DNA from 3 places in the Sutcliffiella sp. NC1 genome. Region 3 is predicted to be linked to each of the others. Evidence: a T-box and tRNA genes for the amino acid it is inferred to sense, from the RefSeq annotation. Region 3 holds a T-box; the other regions hold tRNA genes.
The links. A T-box is a leader RNA that pairs with one kind of tRNA and senses whether it is charged. The one in region 3 lies ahead of thrS (threonine--tRNA ligase), so its partner is inferred to be a tRNA-Thr.
Positions count from the first base shown of each region.

Region 1: it encodes a tRNA-Thr, which carries the amino acid that the T-box ahead of thrS (threonine--tRNA ligase) is inferred to sense. The anticodon was not compared.
Region 2: it encodes a tRNA-Thr, which carries the amino acid that the T-box ahead of thrS (threonine--tRNA ligase) is inferred to sense. The anticodon was not compared.

Region 1 is NZ_CP115153.1:932,944-942,432, forward strand. Features, by position in the region: rRNA gene O1A01_RS04640 (16S ribosomal RNA) at 1-915, shown strand, start outside; rRNA gene O1A01_RS04645 (23S ribosomal RNA) at 1,224-4,158, shown strand; rRNA gene rrf (5S ribosomal RNA) at 4,277-4,393, shown strand; tRNA gene O1A01_RS04655 (tRNA-Asn) at 4,415-4,489, shown strand; tRNA gene O1A01_RS04660 (tRNA-Ser) at 4,494-4,585, shown strand; tRNA gene O1A01_RS04665 (tRNA-Glu) at 4,607-4,681, shown strand; tRNA gene O1A01_RS04670 (tRNA-Val) at 4,691-4,766, shown strand; tRNA gene O1A01_RS04675 (tRNA-Met) at 4,789-4,865, shown strand; tRNA gene O1A01_RS04680 (tRNA-Asp) at 4,866-4,941, shown strand; tRNA gene O1A01_RS04685 (tRNA-Phe) at 4,958-5,033, shown strand; tRNA gene O1A01_RS04690 (tRNA-Thr) at 5,071-5,146, shown strand; tRNA gene O1A01_RS04695 (tRNA-Tyr) at 5,155-5,238, shown strand; tRNA gene O1A01_RS04700 (tRNA-Trp) at 5,270-5,343, shown strand; tRNA gene O1A01_RS04705 (tRNA-His) at 5,370-5,445, shown strand; tRNA gene O1A01_RS04710 (tRNA-Gln) at 5,461-5,535, shown strand; tRNA gene O1A01_RS04715 (tRNA-Gly) at 5,541-5,615, shown strand; tRNA gene O1A01_RS04720 (tRNA-Cys) at 5,624-5,697, shown strand; tRNA gene O1A01_RS04725 (tRNA-Leu) at 5,724-5,812, shown strand; tRNA gene O1A01_RS04730 (tRNA-Leu) at 5,836-5,916, shown strand; tRNA gene O1A01_RS04735 (tRNA-Gly) at 5,937-6,010, shown strand; gene O1A01_RS04740 (B3/B4 domain-containing protein) at 6,143-6,805, opposite strand; gene queG (tRNA epoxyqueuosine(34) reductase QueG) at 6,869-8,032, shown strand; gene O1A01_RS04750 (amidase domain-containing protein) at 8,124-8,999, shown strand; gene trmL (tRNA (uridine(34)/cytosine(34)/5-carboxymethylaminomethyluridine(34)-2'-O)-methyltransferase TrmL) at 9,075-9,489, shown strand, end outside.
Region 2 is NZ_CP115153.1:3,931,422-3,940,910, forward strand. Features, by position in the region: gene O1A01_RS20410 (glucose-1-phosphate adenylyltransferase) at 1-237, opposite strand, end outside; gene glgB (1,4-alpha-glucan branching protein GlgB) at 234-2,129, opposite strand; gene O1A01_RS20420 (GNAT family protein) at 2,641-3,435, opposite strand; tRNA gene O1A01_RS20425 (tRNA-Glu) at 3,742-3,813, opposite strand; tRNA gene O1A01_RS20430 (tRNA-Ser) at 3,828-3,918, opposite strand; tRNA gene O1A01_RS20435 (tRNA-Asn) at 3,922-3,996, opposite strand; tRNA gene O1A01_RS20440 (tRNA-Ile) at 4,005-4,081, opposite strand; tRNA gene O1A01_RS20445 (tRNA-Gly) at 4,087-4,160, opposite strand; tRNA gene O1A01_RS20450 (tRNA-His) at 4,167-4,239, opposite strand; tRNA gene O1A01_RS20455 (tRNA-Thr) at 4,265-4,340, opposite strand; tRNA gene O1A01_RS20460 (tRNA-Phe) at 4,368-4,443, opposite strand; tRNA gene O1A01_RS20465 (tRNA-Asp) at 4,609-4,684, opposite strand; tRNA gene O1A01_RS20470 (tRNA-Met) at 4,685-4,761, opposite strand; tRNA gene O1A01_RS20475 (tRNA-Ser) at 4,849-4,941, opposite strand; tRNA gene O1A01_RS20480 (tRNA-Ile) at 4,959-5,035, opposite strand; tRNA gene O1A01_RS20485 (tRNA-Met) at 5,038-5,114, opposite strand; tRNA gene O1A01_RS20490 (tRNA-Ala) at 5,137-5,209, opposite strand; tRNA gene O1A01_RS20495 (tRNA-Pro) at 5,237-5,313, opposite strand; tRNA gene O1A01_RS20500 (tRNA-Arg) at 5,318-5,394, opposite strand; tRNA gene O1A01_RS20505 (tRNA-Leu) at 5,413-5,501, opposite strand; tRNA gene O1A01_RS20510 (tRNA-Gly) at 5,510-5,584, opposite strand; tRNA gene O1A01_RS20515 (tRNA-Leu) at 5,598-5,678, opposite strand; tRNA gene O1A01_RS20520 (tRNA-Lys) at 5,684-5,759, opposite strand; tRNA gene O1A01_RS20525 (tRNA-Thr) at 5,945-6,020, opposite strand; tRNA gene O1A01_RS20530 (tRNA-Val) at 6,195-6,270, opposite strand; rRNA gene rrf (5S ribosomal RNA) at 6,280-6,396, opposite strand; rRNA gene O1A01_RS20540 (23S ribosomal RNA) at 6,513-9,448, opposite strand.
Region 3 is NZ_CP115153.1:3,724,330-3,733,818, forward strand. Features, by position in the region: gene infC (translation initiation factor IF-3) at 1-401, opposite strand, end outside; ribosomal protein L20 leader region at 449-576, opposite strand; gene thrS (threonine--tRNA ligase) at 701-2,635, opposite strand; T-box leader at 2,689-2,929, opposite strand; gene ytxC (sporulation protein YtxC) at 2,995-3,828, opposite strand; gene O1A01_RS19475 (replication initiation and membrane attachment family protein) at 4,053-5,453, opposite strand; gene nrdR (transcriptional regulator NrdR) at 5,542-6,003, opposite strand; gene O1A01_RS19485 (cytosolic protein) at 6,024-6,425, opposite strand; gene speD (adenosylmethionine decarboxylase) at 6,615-6,989, opposite strand; gene O1A01_RS19495 (glyceraldehyde-3-phosphate dehydrogenase) at 7,327-8,358, opposite strand; gene coaE (dephospho-CoA kinase) at 8,519-9,118, opposite strand; gene ytaF (sporulation membrane protein YtaF) at 9,169-9,489, opposite strand, start outside.

The sequences.
Region 1 (9,489 bases), 2.1 Mb from region 3:
GGGTCATTGGAAACTGGGAGACTTGAGTGCAGAAGAGGAGAGTGGAATTCCACGTGTAGCGGTGAAATGCGTAGAGATGTGGAGGAACACCAGTGGCGAAGGCGACTCTCTGGTCTGTAACTGACGCTGAGGCGCGAAAGCGTGGGGAGCAAACAGGATTAGATACCCTGGTAGTCCACGCCGTAAACGATGAGTGCTAAGTGTTAGAGGGTTTCCGCCCTTTAGTGCTGCAGCTAACGCATTAAGCACTCCGCCTGGGGAGTACGGTCGCAAGACTGAAACTCAAAGGAATTGACGGGGGCCCGCACAAGCGGTGGAGCATGTGGTTTAATTCGAAGCAACGCGAAGAACCTTACCAGGTCTTGACATCCTCTGCCACCTCTAGAGATAGAGCGTTCCCCTTCGGGGGACAGAGTGACAGGTGGTGCATGGTTGTCGTCAGCTCGTGTCGTGAGATGTTGGGTTAAGTCCCGCAACGAGCGCAACCCTTGTTCTTAGTTGCCAGCATTCAGTTGGGCACTCTAAGGAGACTGCCGGTGACAAACCGGAGGAAGGTGGGGATGACGTCAAATCATCATGCCCCTTATGACCTGGGCTACACACGTGCTACAATGGACGGTACAAAGGGCAGCAAAACCGCGAGGTCGAGCCAATCCCATAAAACCGTTCTCAGTTCGGATTGTAGGCTGCAACTCGCCTACATGAAGCCGGAATCGCTAGTAATCGCGGATCAGCATGCCGCGGTGAATACGTTCCCGGGCCTTGTACACACCGCCCGTCACACCACGAGAGTTTGTAACACCCGAAGTCGGTGGGGTAACCTTTTGGAGCCAGCCGCCTAAGGTGGGACAGATGATTGGGGTGAAGTCGTAACAAGGTAGCCGTATCGGAAGGTGCGGCTGGATCACCTCCTTTCTAAGGAAAATCACGCTCATTGTTTTGTTTAGTTTTGAGAGAGCATTCTCTCTATTAAATATGTTCTTTGAAAACTAGATAATATAAGTAATCAAGATACATTCACAAGTATCGTTCATCTTAGTAATTTTCTAATGATAACAATTCGCTGTTATCAACGAAACCTAATTTTAGGTTGAATACTAAGACAAATTAGAAGCGAGCAGGTCGAGGAAGCGACTGAGCGAGCGCCGGAGTGTACAAAAGCGTACATGAGGACGTGAGCGAAGGAAGCTGACGAAGAGATGCGACGCTTATCATTTGTCGACGGTTAAGTTATTAAGGGCGCACGGTGGATGCCTTGGCACTAGGAGCCGATGAAGGACGGGACTAACACCGATATGCTTTGGGGAGCTGTAAGTAAGCTTTGATCCAGAGATTTCCGAATGGGGAAACCCACTGCTCGTAATGGAGTAGTATCCTTACCTGAATACATAGGGTATGGAAGGCAGACCCGGGGAACTGAAACATCTAAGTACCCGGAGGAAGAGAAAGCAAACGCGATTTCCTGAGTAGCGGCGAGCGAAACGGAATTAGCCCAAACCAAGAGGCTTGCCTCTTGGGGTTGTAGGACACTCTATACGGAGTTACAAAAGAACGGGGTAAACGAAGCGACCTGGAAAGGTCTGTCATAGAAGGTAAAAACCCTGTAGTTGAAACCTCGTTCTCTCTTGAGTGGATCCTGAGTACGGCGGGACACGAGAAATCCCGTCGGAAGCTGGGAGGACCATCTCCCAAGGCTAAATACTCCCTAGTGACCGATAGTGAACCAGTACCGTGAGGGAAAGGTGAAAAGCACCCCGGAAGGGGAGTGAAAAGATCCTGAAACCGTGTGCCTACAAGTAGTTAGAGCCCGTTAATGGGTGATAGCGTGCCTTTTGTAGAATGAACCGGCGAGTTACGATTACGTGCAAGGTTAAGTTGATGAGACGGAGCCGTAGCGAAAGCGAGTCTGAATAGGGCGTCATAGTACGTGGTCGTAGACCCGAAACCAGGTGATCTACCCATGTCCAGGGTGAAGTTCAGGTAACACTGAATGGAGGCCCGAACCCACGCACGTTGAAAAGTGCGGGGATGAGGTGTGGGTAGCGGAGAAATTCCAATCGAACCTGGAGATAGCTGGTTCTCTCCGAAATAGCTTTAGGGCTAGCCTTGAGTAAAGAGTCTTGGAGGTAGAGCACTGATTGGACTAGGGGTCCTCATCGGATTACCGAATTCAGTCAAACTCCGAATGCCAAAGACTTGTTTCTCAGGAGTCAGACTGCGAGTGATAAGATCCGTAGTCAAGAGGGAAACAGCCCAGACCGCCAGCTAAGGTCCCAAAGTATACGTTAAGTGGAAAAGGATGTGGAGTTGCTTAGACAACCAGGATGTTGGCTTAGAAGCAGCCACCATTTAAAGAGTGCGTAATAGCTCACTGGTCGAGTGACTCTGCGCCGAAAATGTACCGGGGCTAAACGTATCACCGAAGCTGCGGACTGTTCTTACGAACAGTGGTAGGAGAGCGTTCTAAGGGCGTTGAAGCTAGACCGTAAGGACTGGTGGAGCGCTTAGAAGTGAGAATGCCGGTATGAGTAGCGAAAGAAGGGTGAGAATCCCTTCCACCGAATGCCTAAGGTTTCCTGAGGAAGGCTCGTCCGCTCAGGGTTAGTCGGGACCTAAGCCGAGGCCGAAAGGCGTAGGCGATGGATAACAGGTTGATATTCCTGTACCACCTCATTCCGTTTGAGCGATGGAGGGACGCAGGAGGATAGGGTAAGCGCACTGTTGGATATGTGCGTCCAAGCAGTTAGGCTGGATAAGTAGGCAAATCCGCTTATCCTAAAGGCTGAGCTGTGATGGCGAGGGAAATATAGTACCGAAGTTCCTGATTCCACACTGCCAAGAAAAGCTTCTAGCGAGGAATATGGTGCCCGTACCGCAAACCGACACAGGTAGGCGAGGAGAGAATCCTAAGGTGAGCGAGAGAACTCTGGTTAAGGAACTCGGCAAAATGACCCCGTAACTTCGGGAGAAGGGGTGCTCTGTTAGGGTGTTAAAGCCCGAGAGAGCCGCAGTGAATAGGCCCAGGCGACTGTTTAGCAAAAACACAGGTCTCTGCGAAGCCGTAAGGCGAAGTATAGGGGCTGACGCCTGCCCGGTGCTGGAAGGTTAAGGGGAAAGGTTAGCGCCTCGGCGCGAAGCTTTGAACCGAAGCCCCAGTAAACGGCGGCCGTAACTATAACGGTCCTAAGGTAGCGAAATTCCTTGTCGGGTAAGTTCCGACCCGCACGAAAGGCGTAACGATCTGGGCACTGTCTCAACCAGAGACTCGGTGAAATTATAGTACCTGTGAAGATGCAGGTTACCCGCGACAGGACGGAAAGACCCCGTGGAGCTTTACTGTAGCCTGATATTGAATTTTGGTACAGCTTGTACAGGATAGGTAGGAGCCTGAGAAGCCGGAGCGCTAGCTTCGGTGGAGGCGTCGGTGGGATACTACCCTGGCTGTATTGAAATTCTAACCCGCGAGCCTTATCGGCTCGGGAGACAGTGTCAGGTGGGCAGTTTGACTGGGGCGGTCGCCTCCTAAAGAGTAACGGAGGCGCCCAAAGGTTCCCTCAGAATGGTTGGAAATCATTCGTAGAGTGTAAAGGCACAAGGGAGCTTGACTGCGAGACCTACAAGTCGAGCAGGGACGAAAGTCGGGCTTAGTGATCCGGTGGTTCCGCATGGAAGGGCCATCGCTCAACGGATAAAAGCTACCCCGGGGATAACAGGCTTATCTCCCCCAAGAGTCCACATCGACGGGGAGGTTTGGCACCTCGATGTCGGCTCATCGCATCCTGGGGCTGTAGTCGGTCCCAAGGGTTGGGCTGTTCGCCCATTAAAGCGGTACGCGAGCTGGGTTCAGAACGTCGTGAGACAGTTCGGTCCCTATCCGTCGTGGGCGTAGGAAATTTGAGAGGAGCTGTCCTTAGTACGAGAGGACCGGGATGGACGCACCGCTGGTGTACCAGTTGTCTTGCCAAAGGCATAGCTGGGTAGCTACGTGCGGACGGGATAAGTGCTGAAAGCATCTAAGCATGAAGCCCCCCTCAAGATGAGATTTCCTTTAGCGCAAGCTAGTAAGATCCCTGAAAGATGATCAGGTTGATAGGTTCGAGGTGGAAGCGTGGCGACACGTGTAGCTGACGAATACTAATCGATCGAGGACTTAACCAATTTAAATGAACGATATGAACGATCTTGATGAAAAATATTATCTAGTTTTGAGAGAACAAAAAAAACTCTTGATTTTCTCATAAAATATATTATAATAGTATTTGTCCTTAAAAAAATGTCTGGTAATGATGGCGAAGAGGTCACACCCGTTCCCATACCGAACACGGAAGTTAAGCTCTTCAGCGCCGATGGTAGTTGGGGGCTGTCCCCCTGCGAGAGTAGGACGTTGCCAGGCTGAAGGATATAATTCTTCTATTCCACCATAGCTCAGCGGTAGAGCATTCGGCTGTTAACCGAAGGGTCGTAGGTTCGAATCCTACTGGTGGAGCCATTATGGAGAGCTGTCCGAGTGGCCGAAGGAGCACGATTGGAAATCGTGTAGACGGTTACCGCCGTCTCAAGGGTTCAAATCCCTTGCTCTCCGCCATTCTTAAACTCTTACAATTATGGCCCGTTGGTCAAGCGGTTAAGACACCGCCCTTTCACGGCGGTAACACGGGTTCGAATCCCGTACGGGTCACCATTATATATTGGAGGATTAGCTCAGCTGGGAGAGCACCTGCCTTACAAGCAGGGGGTCGGCGGTTCGATCCCGTCATCCTCCACCATAAATTATAAGATTAATATCGTCGCGGGGTGGAGCAGTCCGGTAGCTCGTCGGGCTCATAACCCGAAGGTCGCAGGTTCAAATCCTGTCCCCGCAACCAGGTCCCGTGGTGTAGCGGTTAACATGCCTGCCTGTCACGCAGGAGATCGCGGGTTCGATTCCCGTCGGGACCGCCATTATAATTTAAAGTTAGGCTCGGTAGCTCAGTCGGTAGAGCAATGGACTGAAAATCCATGTGTCGGCGGTTCGATTCCGTCCCGAGCCACCATTTAAATTATAAAAAGAAATAATTGCATTTAATATATGCCGGTGTAGCTCAGTTGGTAGAGCAACTGACTTGTAATCAGTAGGTCGTGGGTTCGACTCCTATCGCCGGCACCATCCTTACTGGAGGGGTAGCGAAGTGGCTAAACGCGGCGGACTGTAAATCCGCTCCCTTGGGTTCGGCGGTTCGAATCCGTCCCCCTCCACCATTTTAAATTAAGTTGTAACAATTCTTACTATAGGGGCATAGTTTAACGGTAGAACAGAGGTCTCCAAAACCTCCGGTGTGGGTTCGATTCCTACTGCCCCTGCCAATTATAAAACAAAACTTAACATTATGGCGGTTGTGGCGAAGTGGTTAACGCACCAGATTGTGGCTCTGGCACTCGTGGGTTCGATTCCCATCAATCGCCCCAACATTATAAAATTATTGGGCTATAGCCAAGCGGTAAGGCAACGGACTTTGACTCCGTCATGCGTTGGTTCGAATCCAGCTAGCCCAGCCAATTTTGCGGAAGTAGTTCAGTGGTAGAACACCACCTTGCCAAGGTGGGGGTCGCGGGTTCGAATCCCGTCTTCCGCTCCAATACATTAGGCGGCATAGCCAAGTGGTAAGGCAGAGGTCTGCAAAACCTTTACCACCGGTTCGAATCCGGTTGCCGCCTCCACTAATAAATGCCAAACAGTGTTACAAGCCGGGGTGGCGGAACTGGCAGACGCACAGGACTTAAAATCCTGCGGTAGGTGACTACCGTACCGGTTCGATTCCGGTCCTCGGCACCATTTTTTATTTTAATACTGTTTACGCCGGTGTGGCGGAATTGGCAGACGCGCACGACTCAAAATCGTGTTCCTTCGGAGTGTCGGTTCGAACCCGACCACCGGTATTAATTAAGAATAGGCCAGTGCGGGTGTAGTTTAATGGTAAAACCTCAGCCTTCCAAGCTGATGTCGTGGGTTCGATTCCCATCACCCGCTCCATACATAGTGAGTAACGTAGTGTTTCGTTAAACAAATTAACGATGCATTACGTTTTTTTGTTTACCCACTATGGATACTTTTAATCTAATATGTTAAAGAACAAAAAAAGAATTCATTAATAAAATGAATTCTTTATGATACTAGATTTACTTTAAAATTCCCGCCGTTAATTTGTACAAACATAGAAGCAACACTCTCTAGCATCTTTACTGCTTCATTATTTTCAATAGATGGAAGTAAATAAACAAGTTGAATGGCATCAGTAGTTGCTTCTGAAATAGGGGATCTAGTACTATCAATGTAAGGACTTCCGAACGGGCCATTTTCGTCAGCAGTATGAAGGATTTTATCAAGACTGATTATTCTACCGTTTAAACCAGTATAGTGATCATTTTCTTTTCCAATCATTACTGATAGCTGTCCGTTAAGTTTTGCATTATCATATAAACCAAAAGGAATTGAATACTTTAACGAAAAAAAATTATTAATGTCTACGCCAGAGTTTACAGGTTCAAGAAACTGACCTTTTTTAATCCTTCTATATAGCGCTTCGGCGGATGGGCGGTACCTACTCGGATCAGTACCAGTTTGTTTGAAAATCTTTCTCCATTCCGCTATTCCGTGAACACTTTTTAGTTCTTGATCAAGTAAATCAAAGTATATTGATTCTTGAAAAAGGCGAAATCTACCTTTAAACATTTGGGGTGTAGTGCTTATAGTTGTATTTTCATATTCAATATAACCTAACTTAAAATTTGGAATAGCTTTTTTTACTTCATTATGTATTGTAATCATTATACCGCTTCCTTTATTTCCATGTTTATATTAGTTTACCACACATTAAATGAATAGTTAAAAATGTTAGCAAAGGAGGTGCATACATTGAATTTTACTAAATTAAAAGAAGAAATTATTCAATACAGTAAGCAAATTGGCATTGATAAAATTGGTTTTACAAGTGCAAGTCCTTTTGTTGAATTGAAGGAACGGTTGAGAGTACAGCAAGAAAATGGGTACCAATCAGGTTTTGAAGAAAGTGATATTGAAAAGCGAACGAATCCTCAGCTTTTACTCCCTCAAGCAAAATCTATTATTGCGATTGCGATTGCTTACCCATCAAAAATGAAAGATGCACCTCGTAGTACGAGGAAGGACCCACGGGGTATTTTTTGCAGGGCATCATGGGGAACAGATTATCACCTTGTACTGAGAGATCGCTTAAGTAAATTAGAAGAATTCATTAAACAAAAAGTCCCAGAAGCAACATTAAAATCAATGGTCGATACAGGTGAGCTTGCAGATCGAGCAGTTGCCGAAAGAGCAGGTATCGGGTGGAGTGGTAAAAACTGTGCCATTATTACGCCAGAATTTGGTTCCTACGTGTATTTAGGTGAAATGATTACAAATATACCATTTGATCCAGATCAATCGATTGAAGACCGTTGTGGGTCGTGTAATAAGTGTGTGGATGCTTGTCCAACCGGTGCATTAATTCAAGGAGGGCAACTCGATTCTAACAAGTGCATTGCCTTTTTAACACAGACGAAAGGCTTTTTAAAAGAAGAATATAGAACAAAACTAGGTAATCGTTTGTATGGTTGTGACACGTGCCAGACGGTATGTCCAGAAAATAAGGGGAAGGACTTTCACCTTCATGCGGAATTAGAACCCGATCCTGAGCTAGTAAAGCCGAGATTAAAGCCTTTGTTAACAATGAGTAATCGAGAGTTTAAAGAAAAATATGGCCATATGTCAGGTTCATGGCGAGGAAAAAAACCAATCCAACGAAATGCAATTATAGCACTAGCCCATTATCGGGATAAAACGGCTGTCCCAGTTCTCCTTGAGCTAATTGAAAATGATCCAAGACCTGTCATTAGAGGGACAGCAGCATGGGCATTAGGTAAAATTGGAGAACAATCTTCCTTACCTCGCTTAATGCACTTAATGGAGAAAGAACAAGATTCAGATGCACGAGAAGAAATGGAGAAGGGAATAGCATTATTGAAGAGTGAGAGTTAACCAATAACTCTCACTTTTTTTCTGTCTTTTTAATGAGACTACTTCTAAAAGCATACAGTGTAAAAAGAAGTTTTCTGGAGGAGTGTATACGATGAATACTCAATTGCAAAGACATGTTGAAATGTTGCTTCAAAGTTATGTATATAGAAGTTCTCAAACTGGTAACTATATTATAAACGACGATACGATAAAGAATAAAAGGGAAATGCACAGAAGAAGAGGGGCAGAGATTGTCAAATGTAACGCAGAAGGGAAAATAAATAAAATTACTCCGATCGGAAGCCAGAAAGAAGTCACATATCAAATTCATATTAGGTATTTAATTAATCATAAGGATAAACTATATTTAGAAGAAGAAATGTTAAATAGAATATCTGTATGGGATGATAATGAAATAGTAACTGATAGACAAGTAATGAATAACGTAGAGCCGATTTACATGCAACCGTTAGAAGAATGTGAAAAGCGGGATTATCGTTTTACTTATGATAGAATGGCTGCTGTTCAATATGCAGAAAGATGGTGGAATAGTTACAATCCTCAGTTTAAAAAATTTGATGTTGATTGTACGAACTACGTTTCTCAATGTGTACACGCAGGTGGGGCCCCAATGGTAGGTTTTCCTAATAAGAGTAGTGGTTGGTGGATGAAAAATAAAGCTTGGAGCTATACATGGTCTGTTGCTCACTCTTTACGCTGGTATTTACCTAATGCAAAAAGTGGCATGAAAGGAAGAGAAGTAACAAGGGCAGCTGATTTAATGCCAGGAGATGTTATTTGTTATGATTTTCAAGGTGATGGGAGATTTGACCATAATACTATCGTAGTTGCCAAGGACCAAGATGGGATGCCGTTAGTAAATGCACATACACATAACAGTAGAATGAGGTATTGGGCATATGAAGACTCGTCAGCGTACACTCCAAATATAAAATATAAGTTCTTTCATATTATTGATCGCAATTAAAATATTGATTATCGAATAAATTAAATGTATTGTTTATATGTATGATTGATTTAAGTAATTTTAGAGGTGAAAAACTTGGGTATACATGTAGTATTATATCAACCAGAAATTCCAGCTAACACAGGAAATATAGCTAGAACTTGTGCAGCAACAAATACAACACTACATTTGATTCGACCGCTTGGATTTTCAACTGACGATAAAATGTTAAAACGGGCAGGTCTTGATTATTGGGAGTTTGTAAATGTTGTTTATTATGATTCACTTGAAGAATTGTTTGAAAAAAACAGTGATGGTGAATTCTTTTTCATTACAAAATTTGGTCAAAAACCACATACTTCCTTTGACTATAGTAATTTGGAAAAAGATTATTTCTTTGTTTTTGGAAGAGAAACAACCGGTCTTCCAAAGGAAGTTATTCAAAAGAACATAGACACTTGCTTACGTTTACCTATGACGACAAATGTAAGGTCGTTAAACTTATCTAATA
Region 2 (9,489 bases), 210 kb from region 3:
AAGATCCCATGCACTTCCAATTCCAATATAGGAATGGAGCTCTAAAGGTTGATATTGCGTTAATATGCCAACCGTATCGATTCCAGAATTTGTACAATTACTTAGCGTAAAATCGATAATACGGTATTTTCCACCAAACGGAACTGCAGGTTTTGCTATTTGTTTTGTTAGTGAGCTCAAACGACTGCCCTTTCCACCCGCTAACAACATTGCTACACAACTTTTTTTCATTTTCATGAATTCCCTCTCTCCCATCGTCTTCTCTTCGGCCTCCACATACTAAAACCAAATGGTGCAATATCGACCAACATATGATACGGCTTTCCATGATATTCTCCTTCTACTGAAGATGATTCTTTGCTTTGTAAACTACTCGAACCTCCATACTCACTTCGACTACTAGTGAAAAATTCTTCGTAGTTAGTAAGTTCAGGAACTCCAATTTTATAATCTACGTATTGCTCTTTCGTGAAATTACATAAAATAATGACAAATTCATCATCTTTTTTTCCTTTACGTATAAAACTAAAAATACTTTGATCAGAGTTATTAGCATCAATCCATTCAAAGCCATCTTGCTCATGGTCTTTCTCAAACAAAGCTGGTGTTTCAGTATATGTTTTAATTAAATCTTTCATAAATATTTGCATCTGTTTATGGGTATTAAATTCGTCCATTAACACCCAATCTAATTGATCTTGGTCTTTCCATTCATCCCATTGACCGAACTCGCTTCCCATAAATAATAATTTTTTGCCAGGGTGAGTCATATAATATCCATAAAAAAGCCTTAATTGATCAAATTTCTCACTGTAGTCACCTGGCATTTTATTTAGTAAAGATCGTTTACCATGAACTACTTCATCGTGAGATAAGGGTAAAATAAAGTTTTCTGAAAATGCATAAAGGAGGGAAAAAGTGACTTTATTATGATGATTTCTACGTTGTTCAGGCGATAGAATCATGTAAGATAACATGTCGTTCATCCAACCCATATTCCACTTATAATTAAAACCTAATCCATCAACAGAGGTTGGTTTTGTTACTAGGGGCCAATCTGTTGAATCTTCAGCAATCATTAACGCACTATAATCAAATTCATATACTGCTTCATTTAATTTCTTTAAAAAATTTATCGCAAAAGGATTTGCATGGAGCTCATCCGAATTAGGCCAAAACAGCATATTTGCTACTGCATCCACACGGAAGCCATCTACATGGAAATATTCCATCCAAAAGATCGCATTGGAGATTAGAAAGCTCTGAACCTCCGTTTTTCCTAAATCAAAATTTGCTGTTCCCCATACCTCATTTTCTCTATCGTTATATGCAGCATATTCAAATGTTGGAGTACCATCAAACATATATAATCCATGTGCATCTTTACAAAAATGCCCTGGAACCCAATCAAGAATGACTCCTATATCTTCTTGATGACATTTATCAATAAACATCATCAGTTCATGTGGAGTTCCATACCGACTTGTTGCAGAGTAATAGCCAGTACCTTGATATCCCCACGAACGATCATATGGATGTTCAACTAATGGTAATAATTCTATGTGGGTATAACCCATTTCTTTAACGTACGGTATTAATTCATCTGCCAATTCCTCGTAATTATACAAAGAACCATCTTGTTTCTTTTTCCAAGATGCAAGATGTAGCTCATATATAAACAATGGCTTTTCATATATAGATTGTCTTTTTTTCTTACGTCGCCAATTTGCATCCTTCCATTTATAGCCGTTTAATGGATAGACGATAGAGGCAGTATTTGGTCGCACTTCTGAATAAAAAGCGTACGGATCTGCTTTATGTAAAATCTCACCAGTTTGTGTGACTATTTCGTACTTATAAAGATGTCCACTCAAGTCCTCATCTGGAATGAGTATTGTCCAAACACCTTCCTTATTCAACCTTTCTAATTCATTACTAGATCCATTCCAATTGTTGAAGGAACCAATCAATCTAACATTTTTAGCATTTGGTGCCCAAACAGTAAATCTAGTACCTACTAACTTTCTTCTTTTCTTTACAATGTGTGAACCAAACAATTCAAAGCTTTTGTAGTATGTTCCTTCATGAAATAAGTGCAACTGATAATCTGTTGGAGTAGCGACAAGCATTTCTTCACCCTTCCTTCATAATGTTTCCTACTAATTATGATAAATAGTTTTCTGACAACTGTATAATTATTTTTGTAGACATGTTTTTACAAAATTTTAAATAATAAAATTATTGTCGAAAGCTGCAGAAGAAATTAACCGCTTTCAATGCTTCTACTAGAACGAACACATTTTTTTATTACTCGTGCTAACGTTTTCACAAATTTCACAAACGAGTAGCATTTTGTAGAAACCTGTCGATATGTTTTTATGTTAAATGGAAAAATTTTTGTGGAATAATAGTTTCTTATTGTATATTTTGACCTATTTTTATACTGTGAAAACTTAATGCCACCATTTTCTTAATTTACTTGCAAAAAAAAAGCTCGTAATAAACGAGCTTTTTGCATTTACATACTATATATAAAAGTAAACCATAAAATTAAGATTCTTGTATAAATGTTAGGTGTTGTATTATCTTATACTTTCTCCAAACGATACTTAGATGGAAGGATAGTACATTATTTTTATATTAGGACCATAGAGCTTTCGTATAAGCTACTTGTAAGCCCAACTTGTGCATATTATAATGGCTAACACTTCCATACTTAGCTTGTCCACATATTAATTGAGCACCACTACCTAAAGCATCATATATGCGTTCATATATTAAGCTAGTATGTATACCCTTATCACGCTTTTCTGGAAGTGTAGCGGCTACAGCTAAAGTTGCAACATGATGATGTATATGTAATACTCCTACTCCGACTGGCTTTTCTTCAATAGTGGCCAAATAAAATTTCCAACCTTCTAAACCATGCAATATTATGTTGTTTCCACTTACTGCTTCTTTAAAAGAAGTTGGCATGTTAAAAGCTTTTACATAAATTTCTCCATATAGATGAAACTGTTCAACGGTTAATTCAGTAATGTTTACATGGCTATTTAACTTATGAATAGTTGGCTTTGACCCAGAACTAAACAATGTAGTATGAAAATCTTTGTGAGAAACTCCGTAGTTTGGAAGTTTGGATAACAGTCGTGAGCTTACATGTCCAGGTACTATCTCTAGTTGTATTGGAATTTTTTTCGCGGCATAATGGAAAAAGATTTCATCTAAAAGATGTTCTTCTGCATCTGTTAATCCTTTCACTGTATTGTAAGCTGGACCAGGTATACCATTAATTGAAAAGGCAGTTGCATTGCCAAATTGAGTAATATTTACACCTAATTCGTTATTAGATATTTGTTGAAGGGCACGTAATCGTGAGGTAACCATATTAATTTCGGAGAGTTCTAGCTGTTTTGATAGATTAAAAGGTAACATCTTAAATTCACTTCCTACTTAAAAGAGTAAGATGTCGATCTAGTTGTGTAACTATATTTATTATAACAAACTATAGAAATATGGATAGAATCAACCATTTTAAACAAAGGGAAAGAGGAAACGAAATGCAGTGGTAACTAGGATAATTCGAGTTGCTATGTCATATGGACGTAACAGAAAATTTGCAGTTGGTTTATGCGCTCGTCCTAGAAGAGACAAATAGGTTATACTGTTCACTACAAAGTTACAATTTTTTTAGTTTCCTAGCAAAAGAAAAAACAGTAGTCTTATAGACTACTGTTTAGATGACCCGTACGGGATTCGAACCCGTGTTACCGCCGTGAAAGGGCGGTGTCTTAACCGCTTGACCAACGGGCCAAATTTCATATAGCTGGCGGAGAAGGAGGGATTTGAACCCTCGCGCCGGTTACCCGACCTACACCCTTAGCAGGGGCGCCTCTTCAGCCACTTGAGTACTTCTCCAAATGGCTCCACCAGTAGGATTCGAACCTACGACCCTTCGGTTAACAGCCGAATGCTCTACCGCTGAGCTATGGTGGAATAAAATATGGTGGGCCTAAATGGACTCGAACCATCGACCTCACGCTTATCAGGCGTGCGCTCTAACCAGCTGAGCTATAGGCCCCTAAATGGAGCGGGTGATGGGAATCGAACCCACGACATCAGCTTGGAAGGCTGAGGTTTTACCATTAAACTACACCCGCATAAAGGGCGATTGATGGGAATCGAACCCACGAGTGCCAGAGCCACAATCTGGTGCGTTAACCACTTCGCCACAACCGCCATGGTAATGTACAAAAAATATTGATGGTGCCGGCGATAGGAGTCGAACCCACGACCTACTGATTACAAGTCAGTTGCTCTACCAACTGAGCTACACCGGCATTTAAGATTTATAATAATAATTTAAATGGTGGCTCGGGACGGAATCGAACCGCCGACACATGGATTTTCAGTCCATTGCTCTACCGACTGAGCTACCGAGCCATTTAATATTTTCGGGCCTAAACTTTGTCTTTCGTATCCATTGTCCTCGTCTCAGGAAGACTATTCAAGAAGCCTCTCGACGAGTACAACTCGTAGTAATTTCGATGATGCTTTGCTCGTTGCTCTACCGACTGAGCTACCGAGCCTAAATATTAATTTTTATAATGGCGGTCCCGACGGGAATCGAACCCGCGATCTCCTGCGTGACAGGCAGGCATGTTAACCGCTACACCACGGGACCTGGTTGCGGGGACAGGATTTGAACCTGCGACCTTCGGGTTATGAGCCCGACGAGCTACCGGACTGCTCCACCCCGCGACGATAAAAATTACTACATATTCTTTTTCTAAAGTAGCCATTTTTCATCATTCGAACGATATAATTTCTTGAATGATAAATATAATATGGCGGAGGAAGAGGGATTCGAACCCCCGCGGGCTTTAACACCCCTGTCGGTTTTCAAGACCGATCCCTTCAGCCGGACTTGGGTATTCCTCCGAATTATGAATGATACATGGTGGACCTTGTAGGACTCGAACCTACGACCGGACGGTTATGAGCCGTCTGCTCTAACCAACTGAGCTAAAGGTCCTTTGGTAGCGGCGGAGGGAGTCGAACCCACGACCTCACGGGTATGAACCGTACGCTCTAGCCAGCTGAGCTACACCGCCAAAGTATTTTATTAAAGATAAGTGGAGCCTAGCGGGATCGAACCGCTGACCTCCTGCGTGCAAGGCAGGCGCTCTCCCAGCTGAGCTAAGGCCCCATGAGTTAAATCAATTACAATGTTATCTGGTCGGGAAGACAGGATTTGAACCTGCGACCCCTTGGTCCCAAACCAAGTGCTCTACCAAGCTGAGCTACTTCCCGTGAATGGCGCGCCCGAGAGGACTCGAACCCCTAACCTTTTGATCCGTAGTCAAACGCTCTATCCAATTGAGCTACGGGCGCTATTCTTATTTTTAAAAATGGTGCCGAGGACCGGAATCGAACCGGTACGGTAGTCACCTACCGCAGGATTTTAAGTCCTGTGCGTCTGCCAGTTCCGCCACCCCGGCAACTTTCGTGGAGCGGAAGACGGGATTCGAACCCGCGACCCCCACCTTGGCAAGGTGGTGTTCTACCACTGAACTACTTCCGCTAATATTTACTTATGCGGGTGAAGGGACTCGAACCCCCACGTCAAAGACACTAGATCCTAAGTCTAGCGCGTCTGCCAATTCCGCCACACCCGCGTAGATGGTGTGCCATGAAGGACTCGAACCTTCGACCCTCTGATTAAAAGTCAGATGCTCTACCGACTGAGCTAATGGCACTTAATTATTATTCTGCCTAAAGTCTAATACAACTGTAAGCATGATACTATTCGAAGAAGTGTTTCCTTTAGACGTCCATGCCTCAGGATGTTAATTCAAGTAGCAGCTCGGCATGTACGCTGAAGCTTATGCTTCGTAGCAAATTCCGACGTGCTCTACCGACTGAGCTAATGGCACTTAATAAATGGTGCCGGCGATAGGAGTCGAACCCACGACCTACTGATTACAAGTCAGTTGCTCTACCAACTGAGCTACACCGGCATATATAATTTGCATTTAAAACCATTACTTCTTTTTAATAGCCGTCACCCAAATCTCAGAAAGATTATTCAAGTAGCAGCTCGATTTGTGCGCTGAAGTGATTCCTTCGAAGCGTATTCGATCGTGCTCTACCAACTGAGCTACACCGGCATATTTAGTTTAGTTAAATAATAATGGTGGAGGATGACGGGATCGAACCGCCGACCCCCTGCTTGTAAGGCAGGTGCTCTCCCAGCTGAGCTAATCCTCCGTTATAACAGCCTGGCAACGTCCTACTCTCGCAGGGGGACAGCCCCCAACTACCATCGGCGCTGAAGAGCTTAACTTCCGTGTTCGGTATGGGAACGGGTGTGACCTCTTCGCCATCATTACCAGACTATTATTAAGTGACAAGAATAATTATATTCACTTTTCATAAAAAATCAAGTGTTTTTTTATTCTTTCAAAACTAGATAATATTTTCATCAAGATAGTTCGTATCGTTCATATACATTGGTTAAGTCCTCGATCGATTAGTATTCGTCAGCTACACGTGTCGCCACGCTTCCACCTCGAACCTATCAACCTGATCATCTTTCAGGGATCTTACTAGCATAATGCTAAAGGAAATCTCATCTTGAGGGGGGCTTCATGCTTAGATGCTTTCAGCACTTATCCCGTCCGCACGTAGCTACCCAGCTATGCCTTTGGCAAGACAACTGGTACACCAGCGGTGCGTCCATCCCGGTCCTCTCGTACTAAGGACAGCTCCTCTCAAATTTCCTACGCCCACGACGGATAGGGACCGAACTGTCTCACGACGTTCTGAACCCAGCTCGCGTACCGCTTTAATGGGCGAACAGCCCAACCCTTGGGACCGACTACAGCCCCAGGATGCGATGAGCCGACATCGAGGTGCCAAACCTCCCCGTCGATGTGGACTCTTGGGGGAGATAAGCCTGTTATCCCCGGGGTAGCTTTTATCCGTTGAGCGATGGCCCTTCCATGCGGAACCACCGGATCACTAAGCCCGACTTTCGTCCCTGCTCGACTTGTAGGTCTCGCAGTCAAGCTCCCTTGTGCCTTTACACTCTACGAATGATTTCCAACCATTCTGAGGGAACCTTTGGGCGCCTCCGTTACTCTTTAGGAGGCGACCGCCCCAGTCAAACTGCCCACCTGACACTGTCTCCCGAGCCGATAAGGCTCGCGGGTTAGAATTTCAATACAGCCAGGGTAGTATCCCACCGACGCCTCCACCGAAGCTAGCGCTCCGGCTTCTCAGGCTCCTACCTATCCTGTACAAGCTGTACCAAAATTCAATATCAGGCTACAGTAAAGCTCCACGGGGTCTTTCCGTCCTGTCGCGGGTAACCTGCATCTTCACAGGTACTATAATTTCACCGAGTCTCTGGTTGAGACAGTGCCCAGATCGTTACGCCTTTCGTGCGGGTCGGAACTTACCCGACAAGGAATTTCGCTACCTTAGGACCGTTATAGTTACGGCCGCCGTTTACTGGGGCTTCGGTTCAAAGCTTCGCGCCGAGGCGCTAACCTTTCCCCTTAACCTTCCAGCACCGGGCAGGCGTCAGCCCCTATACTTCGCCTTACGGCTTCGCAGAGACCTGTGTTTTTGCTAAACAGTCGCCTGGGCCTATTCACTGCGGCTCTCTCGGGCTTTAACACCCTAACAGAGCACCCCTTCTCCCGAAGTTACGGGGTCATTTTGCCGAGTTCCTTAACCAGAGTTCTCTCGCTCACCTTAGGATTCTCTCCTCGCCTACCTGTGTCGGTTTGCGGTACGGGCACCATATTCCTCGCTAGAAGCTTTTCTTGGCAGTGTGGAATCAGGAACTTCGGTACTATATTTCCCTCGCCATCACAGCTCAGCCTTTAGGATAAGCGGATTTGCCTACTTATCCAGCCTAACTGCTTGGACGCACATATCCAACAGTGCGCTTACCCTATCCTCCTGCGTCCCTCCATCGCTCAAACGGAATGAGGTGGTACAGGAATATCAACCTGTTATCCATCGCCTACGCCTTTCGGCCTCGGCTTAGGTCCCGACTAACCCTGAGCGGACGAGCCTTCCTCAGGAAACCTTAGGCATTCGGTGGAAGGGATTCTCACCCTTCTTTCGCTACTCATACCGGCATTCTCACTTCTAAGCGCTCCACCAGTCCTTACGGTCTAGCTTCAACGCCCTTAGAACGCTCTCCTACCACTGTTCGTAAGAACAGTCCGCAGCTTCGGTGATACGTTTAGCCCCGGTACATTTTCGGCGCAGAGTCACTCGACCAGTGAGCTATTACGCACTCTTTAAATGGTGGCTGCTTCTAAGCCAACATCCTGGTTGTCTAAGCAACTCCACATCCTTTTCCACTTAACGTATACTTTGGGACCTTAGCTGGCGGTCTGGGCTGTTTCCCTCTTGACTACGGATCTTATCACTCGCAGTCTGACTCCTGAGAAACAAGTCTTTGGCATTCGGAGTTTGACTGAATTCGGTAATCCGATGAGGACCCCTAGTCCAATCAGTGCTCTACCTCCAAGACTCTTTACTCAAGGCTAGCCCTAAAGCTATTTCGGAGAGAACCAGCTATCTCCAGGTTCGATTGGAATTTCTCCGCTACCCACACCTCATCCCCGCACTTTTCAACGTGCGTGGGTTCGGGCCTCCATTCAGTGTTACCTGAACTTCACCCTGGACATGGGTAGATCACCTGGTTTCGGGTCTACGACCACGTACTATGACGCCCTATTCAGACTCGCTTTCGCTACGGCTCCGTCTCATCAACTTAACCTTGCACGTAATCGTAACTCGCCGGTTCATTCTACAAAAGGCACGCTATCACCCATTAACGGGCTCTAACTACTTGTAGGCACACGGTTTCAGGATCTTTTCACTCCCCTTCCGGGGTGCTTTTCACCTTTCCCTCACGGTACTGGTTCACTATCGGTCACTAGGGAGTATTTAGCCTTGGGAGATGGTCCTCCCAGCTTCCGACGGGATTTCTCGTGTCCCGCCGTACTCAGGATCCACTCAAGAGAGAACGAGGTTTCAACTACAGGGTTTTTACCTTCTATGACAGACCTTTCCAGGTCGCTTCGTTTACCCCGTTCTTTTGTAACTCCGTATAGAGTGTCCTACAACCCCAAGAGGCAAGCCTCTTGGTTTGGGCTAATTCCGTTTCGCTCGCCGCTACTCAGGAAATCGCGTTTGCTTTCTCTTCCTCCGGGTACTTAGATGTTTCAGTTCCCCGGGTCTGCCTTCCATACCCTATGTATTCAGGTAAGGATACTACTCCATTACGAGTAGTGGGTTTCCCCATTCGGAAATCTCTGGATCAAAGCTTACTTACAGCTCCCCAAAGCATATCGGTGTTAGTCCCGTCCTTCATCGGCTCCTAGTGCCAAGGCATCCACCGTGCGCCCTTAATAACTTAACCGTCGACAAATGATAAGCTTCGGCTTCTCTAGTCAGCTTCCT
Region 3 (9,489 bases):
CCAATTTCTTTATGTGTAATGGCACGACCTTTGAATCGAATCGATGCTTTTACTTTGTCTCCTTTTTCAAGGAACTTTATCGCATTTCGAAGTTTCGTGTTAAAGTCGTGTTCATCAATTGAAGGACTTAATCGAACTTCTTTTACGTTAATAACTTTTTGGTTTTTGCGTTGCTCTTTTTCTTTCTTCTGTTGCTCGAATCGGAACTTTCCGTAGTCCATAATTCTGCATACAGGAGGCTTTGCGTTTGGAGCAACTAGCACTAAGTCTAAGTTTGCTTTTGCAGCAATCTCAAGTGCTTCTTGTTTTGTTTTAATTCCAAGCTGGTCTCCGTTTTGACCGATTAAACGAACCTCACGAGAACGAATACCTTCGTTCACCATCATATCTTTGCTAATAATTAGCCACCTCCAAGGTTTTATACGAACACCGTTTTTGAACAATCCTGTGAACAAAAAAAGTGTGGATGCATAACACACCCACACTTTACGAATTAAAGTTGAAAAATTCTCGTAAAACCTGGCAACTGCAATTTTGCGTCAATCAGGTGAGAAGCGGGTGCTTCTTCTTGTTCAATAAACAAGTATTCTATTCACCTAAGAAATATAACATTTCTTATGATGGTTGTCAAGGAATGTATATTCAAAACAAGCAACGTTTTAAATTGTATCAGATACATTTATCTTTGACAACTATTTTTTTATTTTTTTATTTCAGCTACTAATTGCTGTAAAAATTGCTCAAGCGGAATAGTCTCTGATTTTTGCTCTCCGTACTTACGTACATTTACAGCTTTTTCTTGAATTTCATTGTCACCTAGCACTAACATGTAAGGAATTTTTTGCATTTGTGCTTCACGAATTTTGTAACCAATTTTTTCGTTACGTTCATCAAGCTCAACGCGAATTCCTTCTGCTTTCAAGCGATCTTGCACTTCTTTCGCATAGTCAAAATGAGCTTCAGGAGAAACAGGAATTACTTGTACTTGAACTGGAGCTAACCAAGTAGGGAATGCCCCTTTATATTCTTCTATTAAGAAGGCAACAAAGCGCTCCATTGTGGAAACAACTCCGCGGTGGATTACGACTGGACGGTGTTGCTTTCCATCTTCTCCAACGTAAGTTAAATCAAATTTCTCAGGAAGCAAGAAGTCTAATTGGACAGTAGAAAGTGTTTCGTCTTTTCCTAAAGCTGTACGAACTTGAACGTCTAACTTTGGTCCGTAAAACGCAGCTTCACCATCCGCTTCGAAATAATCTAGTTCCATTTCATCCATTGCATCTTTTAACATGCTTTGTGCTTTTTCCCACATTGCATCATCATCGTAATATTTCTCTGTATCTTCAGGATCACGATATGATAAACGGAAGGAATAATCGTTTATTCCAAAGTCTTTATAAACTTCCTGAATTAAATGAACTACTCTCTTAAATTCGTCTTTAATTTGGTCTGGACGAACGAAAATGTGTGCATCATTTAATGTCATTCCACGAACACGTTGTAAACCTGATAATGCACCAGACATTTCATATCGATGCATTGTTCCTAGCTCAGCAATACGGACTGGAAGCTGACGATAACTATGAATGCTGTTTTTATAAACCATCATATGATGAGGACAGTTCATCGGACGAAGTACTAATTGTTCATTGTCCATTTCCATCGGTGGGAACATACCGTCTTGATAGTGATCCCAGTGACCAGAAGTTTTATATAATTCTACACTTCCCATTACAGGAGTATACACATGGTCATAACCTAATTTAATTTCTTTATCTACAATGTAACGTTCGACAACGCGACGAATTGTTGCCCCTTTCGGTAACCATAATGGGAGTCCTTGCCCAACCTTTTGCGAGTTGAAGAACAAGTCTAATTCTTTCCCAAGTTTACGGTGATCACGTTCTTTTGCTTCTTCTAATAAACGTAAATGTTCGTCTAATTCCGCTTTTTTGAAGAACGCAGTACCATAAATACGTTGAAGCATTTTATTTTTACTATCTCCTCGCCAGTAAGCACCAGCGATACTTAGTAACTTGAATTCTTTAATTTTCCCAGTAGAAGGAACGTGTACACCACGGCAAAGGTCGTAAAATTCACCTTGTTCGTAAATTGTAATTGTTTCTCCTTCGGGTAGTTCACGAATAAGTTCCAATTTTAATTCATCGCCAATCTCTTCATAACGACGAAGTGCTTCTTCGCGAGAAACTTCCACTCGAACGATATCAAAGTTTTCGTTCACTATTTTCTTCATTTCTTTTTCAATTGCAGGTAAATCTTCTGGAGTTAATGCATGCTCCATATCAACGTCATAATAGAAGCCGTTCTCAATAACAGGACCAATACCTAATTTAACGCCTTTTCCATAAATACGTTTAATAGCTTGAGCCATAAGATGCGCAGTGCTATGACGCATAATAGATAAAGCATCTTCACCATCTTGTGTAATAATACTAATTTGACCATCTTCGTTTATTGGAGTACGCAAGTCTATTTGTTCGCCGTTAAAAGTTCCAGCGATGGCTTTTTTCTTTAGACCTGGGCTAATGGATGCCGCAATATCTTCTGTTGTCGTACCACGCTCAAACTCCTTTACCGCTCCGTCTGGAAATTGAATTTTTACTAATTCAGACATCCTAATCACCTCTTGTTATTATTATTTATTAAAATAAAAAACTCGCCCCTATAAAAAGGGACGAGTTATTATTCTCATCGTGGTTCCACCCTAATTCCCATTGCTCTGCAAACAAAATATACAGATAATGGCTTAGTTTGGGTAACGGAACTGCCGTCAACAACTACTGCTATTAAGGTTCGCTGTTGAAGTTTAAAGGTGGTAAGTACTTAAATCGTAATAGGAAGCTTTCAGCCTTGTCTTCCCTCTCTGAAATTCGTATTTAACTACTATTGTCCTTATCATTACTTTTCGCTTTTAAATTAAAATGAATATGTAGGTAATTATATTCTCCCTACACAATAAAATCAAGTAGTGGATTACTCAACTTTCATTTTTTTTAGCGGAAAGTGTTGATACGGTTTTATTGTAGCACGCTCTTGAAATATGTTTCGGATCGTTTGGACAAGTTGATGATCCATATGATCTGTGTATAAATAAAGTTTATTTGGAGCTATTGACACTAATGGAGCCAAAACGACTGAATCAATATAAAAGGCATAATTATTAAAATGAGTTCTGTTAATATATTTTTTTAAGTGATCTTTCGATAAGTAATTTTGTTGGCTATCGTAAAATTCAAAGTGTGTTTCATACACTAAATGGACTTCATCTAGTTTTGATTCAGCTGAAAATAACACCTCTCTCAATTGTTGAATAAACGCTTGATATTCCTGTTCCATTTTATACTCATCAATAGCCGCTTCAATAAATTGATACAACGAGTCAAAATAATGTTTAAGTCGGAAAGTTAATACAGATTCGAATGAAAATGAAACTGGATTTTCTAACAATAAATGTAGCGATTTAATTAATGTTTGGTCTCTTTCTACTAGCGATGGCAGATTAGGGATGTCGTCTCTTTCTCCGTTTAGAATGCTTTGTAATATGGATAAAATTTGTTCTTGCTCTTCTATGTCCTTATAGAAAAAGGAGTGTTCTAACACTGACAATGCCCGTTGTTGTTCTTTTTTCTTTACAAACCATCTTAACGTCTCAATCATACTTGGCTTTATTTTTTTCAACTCATGCATTTCCATACAAATTTTTTCGTTATGTAAAGAAAGTGAACTGTCACTTTTTACGAAACAATTTTTAAGTTGCTTATAAACAATACTTGCATCAGTTTCATCATGAAAGGAAATCTCAAACAAGTTTGTCCCCCCTTTATTACACCTGCTTCTATGTATATGGGGGAAAGTATTAAAAAATGATAAATCTTTATAAAAACATGAAGGGACGTTGCGTCTCTAAAATCAGGTGTTTAAGTTAACCCGTTGCACTTCGTCGCTACAGACACTTGCTTTCCGCGGGGAGGGAGTCGAGCCTCCTTTTGACTGTGTGTACAAAAAAACGCTAGAGGGATGTGCTCTAACGTTTACTTACCTTTATTTAATTTAAGTTTTTCTAGACGTTCTGCGAGTTTTCGCTTATTTTCTTCTTGAGCACTAACGGTTTCTTTCTCCTCTTCTTCTTTCGTTTTTTCACTTATAAAACGATTACGATTAGGGGTCTCTTTCGTTTGCTTTGTGGTATTTGATTTGGTTTGTTTTGTTTTTGCCCAATTTTGATATTGGCGGTTTTCTGCTTTTGCTAGCTCCATCGCTTCGATAACAGTTGTAACTCGCTTTCTTGCCCAATGGCTAGCTATTTTCTCCACGTAATTTCGATTTAATTTCATATCTGTTTTTAATAAAACATAGTACAGAAGTACATTCACAACACCTGCTGGAAGTTGTTGCTTAAACATCACATCTTCCACAATCCACAAGTCCGATATAGAAGGATCCCCACCTGAGAAATCAGTCAACAGTTGTTTTGGGGAGACATTTTCCAACATTTGAATTAACTGCTCATCTTTTGATTTCGGTTTTTTATCATCCATTTTTCTTAAATGAACTGGTTGCGTACGCTCGACTAATGTTGGTAGTCCATCTTTATTTTCTAATTGGTACCAATCTCTAGCTACTTTTCTTAGCTCTTCTATATTAACGGTATCGTCATCATCAATAGCATTCATGACAATATCCTTCATCGTAATAGGATCAATATGATATAAAAATGATAATTTTGAGATAGCTTCTTCCACTTTCGGTGTAATGGATTTTCGTGGTATGACAACTTCTGAAAGACCTGCATAGAACAGAGAAAAGTCAAAACCTTCATGCTTTACTTCAATTTCTTTCCCATCTTTTTTCGTAATCCATTCCAGATCTTCATCAAGCTTTGAGTCTTCTAACACCTCATCAGTTACTTGTGTCATCATACTTTCAGCCTGGATAGATGCAAACACCTCATGAAAAGAGCGTGTAATATTTTGAAACGTATTAGGTATTATTTCATCACTAAAGAAATTCTTCACCTTCACATACTTACTTTTTCCAAGACGGTTATACAAATATATATTTAACATCGGATCAGAGAAAAAGGTTTCGGGAGTAAGAGGGGGTTGTAATTCATAAATAAAGGTTCTTACATTTTCCTCTTCTTTCACGTACGTTTTCAGCAGTCCAATTGCTTCAAGTTTTAAGCGCTCCTGATGTATATCCTTTAAGTTACATTGCATAGTCGTCATGATACTATGGTGAGTAGACTCTTCTCCCCAAAGACGATCTTGTTCCAATTCACTCCAAAGCGTCATAAATAAACTGTAACCTCGAAACCCAATCAAAGGTTGGTACAGCATCGTAATAATTTTCCTATCAGCTTCTTGCAATAGCCCATTAACTTTTACAACATAGCGATCAATTGGGATTAGTTCATTCCAATACCTCGTCAACTTGATCCCTCCTTCGTATCATCCAAACTTACAACTTAATATCTGAAATACGTGAAAAAGAGCCTATCATTAAGCTCTTTTTCTATCGTTATTTTCTTTCGCGTTCAATTAGCTCCTTCAGTTCATCTAAAAATACATTTATATCTTTAAACTGTCGATAAACAGAAGCAAAACGAACGTATGCAATTTCGTCAATTTTTGCTAAATGGTCCATGACCATTTCACCGATGGTATTACTATTTACTTCCGACACACCTATATTCCGTAGATCTTTTTCAACGTTAATAACAATATCTTCTAACTTTTCTAAAGGAACTGGTCTTTTTTCACAAGCACGTATTAAACCACGCAATGCCTTTTCACGGCTAAATTCTTCACGTACCCCTTCTTTCTTCACAACGATTAAAGGCATTTGTTCTACTTTTTCAAATGTAGTAAATCGAAAGGAGCAAGCTTCACATTCTCTACGACGGCGAATGGAACGTCCTTCTTCGACTGGACGAGAGTCTAAAACTCTAGTTCCATTGTGATTACATGTTGGGCATTTCATTTAGTTCTCACTCCGTTCTTTTACTTTTCTGCATTTAATCCTGAACCGACATATGTTAATTGCTTACCAAGCTTTTCATACATTATAAAAATTAACTTTCTACTATAGCCAAAATCAGAAGGTAGTACTGTTTCCGTTGTAACAGAGAAATCGATTGCCGTTTCGAAAGGTCTTACAGAAATGACAGTAATAATCATAAAAGCTTTTTTTCCTTTACGAACTTCAACAGCTATCTCACCATGTTCTTCGGAAACTGATTTTACAGTTAACCCATCCTCTTGATGGATAACAGTTTTTATAGCTTCGATTGCTTTTTTAGTAGTCGTTTTATAATATCGACTTTTTAATTGTTCATCTATATGATTCTCTCTCGTTTCTGTTTGAGTAGAAAAAAATGATTTTAGCTTTTGTCCAATTGACATAAAAATATGACAACCCCTAACTTTAGAGTATATGTATTTATTTACAGCTTGTCCTAATTTGAAAAATTCTTTAATTTTCTACTTATCACGAAGAATAACGTGATTATTAGAAAGATTATTAAAGAAAAGACCATAAGAAAAAGAGGTGCATATACACCTCTTTCCATTTTAATTCATTTTCTTCATCTTTTAAAGTGCTTTTGCTTTCTTTACTTCAACTGGGCCCATACCACGTGGAAGCTCAATTGTTTCACGTGTTTTAGCATCTAACGCTTCGGCAATGTAATTCGCCGCAATATTCGGGTCTAATTCTCCGCATGTATACACATCAATACTTGCATAACCATGCTCCGGGAAGCTATGAATCGTTAAATGAGATTCAGAAATAATAACAACACCACTAATTCCTTGTGGTGCAAATTTATGAAATGCTACTTCACGAATTTCTGCTCCTGATTTAAGTGCAGCATCCACAAACGTTTTTTCTACATAATCCATGTCATTTAACTTGTTAAAATCGCAACCCCATAACTCTGAAATAACGTGACGACCAATAGTTTCCATCTCACGTTCCCCCTTTTATTATTTTTTACATGAATTTCTTTCAAAAACTCCGTTTAATTATTCCTACCACGGGGGAAAGTTAGTCCAGAGAGGTCCTAACCCTTTAAGTAGAAACATTACCGCTTCAAGAAGTTCACGAATCATAGTATACTTTGTTTATTTTCTTTTTTCAATACTTTTTCTTTAAATAAATGAAGGGGGGTTAATACTTTTAATATGTAGCTTGTCACAACTGTTTTTTTATATAAGTAAATGACATTACAATTTTTTCATAACGATTACGTAAAAAAGTGACTAATGATTATACTCACTAGTCACTTCAAAAGTCTATTTATATTTATCCCGCTACTACTTTTTCGGATTGAAACATTTTTTCTGCTACAAAATTAACTAAGTCCACTACTCTGCAAGAATATCCCCATTCGTTATCATACCAAGCTAAAACTTTTACTTTATTACCTTCCATCACTATCGTTGATAGCCCATCAATGATCGCTGAATTAGGGTTTGTATTGAAATCAATAGATACAAGTGGTTCCATTGTTACATCAACGATTCCTTCTAATGATCCGATAGAAGCCGTTCTAAACGCATCATTTACGTCATCAACCGTAACACTTTGTTTAACATCTACTACTAAGTCCACTAAAGATACGTTTGGCGTTGGTACTCTTAGCGCCATCCCGTGTAGTTTACCTTTCAAGTGCGGTAAAACTAAAGATAACGCTTTCGCAGCCCCTGTCGATGTCGGAATAATAGATTGAGCACATGCACGAGCTCTACGTAAATCTTTATGTGGATTGTCAATATTTTTTTGATCGTTCGTATATGCATGAACTGTCGTCATTAAACCGTTTACAATTCCAAACTGCTCATCTAACACTTTTACAACGGGAGCTAAACAGTTCGTTGTACAAGATGCATTTGAAATCACTTCATGATTCTCGATATCTAACGTTTCTTCATTTACGCCCATTACAATGGTGACATCCTCATTTTTGCCTGGAGCTGTTAGTACTACTTTTTTTGCCCCTGCGTTTAAATGAAGCGCGGCTTTATCACGAGAATTAAATTTACCAGTAGCTTCAATGACGATATCTATATTAAGCTCTTCCCATGGTAATTCCTCTGGGTTACGATTATTTACTAATTGAATTCTTTTGCCATTCACGATTAATGCATCATTTTCGGGAATTATTTCTCCATCGAAACGACCGTGATTTGTGTCATACTTAATTAAGTGAGCTAACGTTTCTGCTGGATAGCTCGCATTGATTGCAACGATATCGATGTTCCCCTCTTGGATTGCGCGTCTAAATACCATTCTCCCGATTCGTCCGAATCCATTAATTGCAACCTTTGCCATCATTACAATTACCCCTTTTCATATATATGTTATACTTATAAACTATAATTCTTGTAATTAGTATAACACAATAACTTTTGTTGTGTCATCAGAAATATATGTCGATTATTAACTTTTTAAACTAAAAAAACTCACCTTTAATGGCGAGTGTAATGATGGTGAGCTATTCTTGAATTTGTTTTAATATTTCTTGTAATTGAGTGGTTGTCTCGTCTAGAGATCCGTTGTTATCGATGACGAAATTGGCTAGGTTTTTTTTCTCTTTTAAGGGCATTTGTGAATGAATTCTTGCTAACGCTTCATCTTTTGATAATATATTTCTTTCCATTAGTCGCTTTAATTGCACTTCTTCGTCCACATATACTACGATTGTTTTATCGACTAAATGTGTTAATTTACTTTCAAATAGTAACGGTATGTCCATTACGACAACTGAGTAGCCTTCTTGTAAATATTGAGCTGTTTTTTCTTTCATTCTTTTTCTAATGTTCGGATGTATGATACTATTTAAAAGTTGACGTTTATCTTCATTATGAAAAATGATACTCCCTAACGCTGCACGGTCTAACGATCCGTCGTTATGTAATATAGCCGGTGAAAAAGTTTCTACTAACTTGTTTAACGTCTCTGATCCTTTTTCGACAACTTCCCTGGCAATGATATCAGCATCAACGACTGGTATTCCTTTTTCTTTTAATATGTTTGCTACCGTACTTTTCCCACTGGCAATCCCACCTGTTAACCCAATAACAATTCCTGGCATGGCCAACTCTCCTTTACGAAAAAAGAGACTGCTCTAAACACCCAGCCTCTTTATAATTTTATAACCCCAATAACAATTAATAATACACCTGGTAGAAAAGAAAGCTTTTGAATCCAGCTAACATTCGAAAATACTCGACCTAACTTAATTCCAGACACAACAAATAATGAGCACATTATTGCAACACATATCGCCATTCCCCACGGAGAAAACCCTAGAAGAGCTGCACCTATTCCTGCCCCGAAAGCATCTAGAGAAAGTGCAATCCCTAGAAAAAATGCTTCTAATCCAGTGATTGATCCAGAGCGATCAAAATCAGCTTCAGTTGGCTTTTTCAAAATATTAATGACAACACCTAATGATTTTATTTC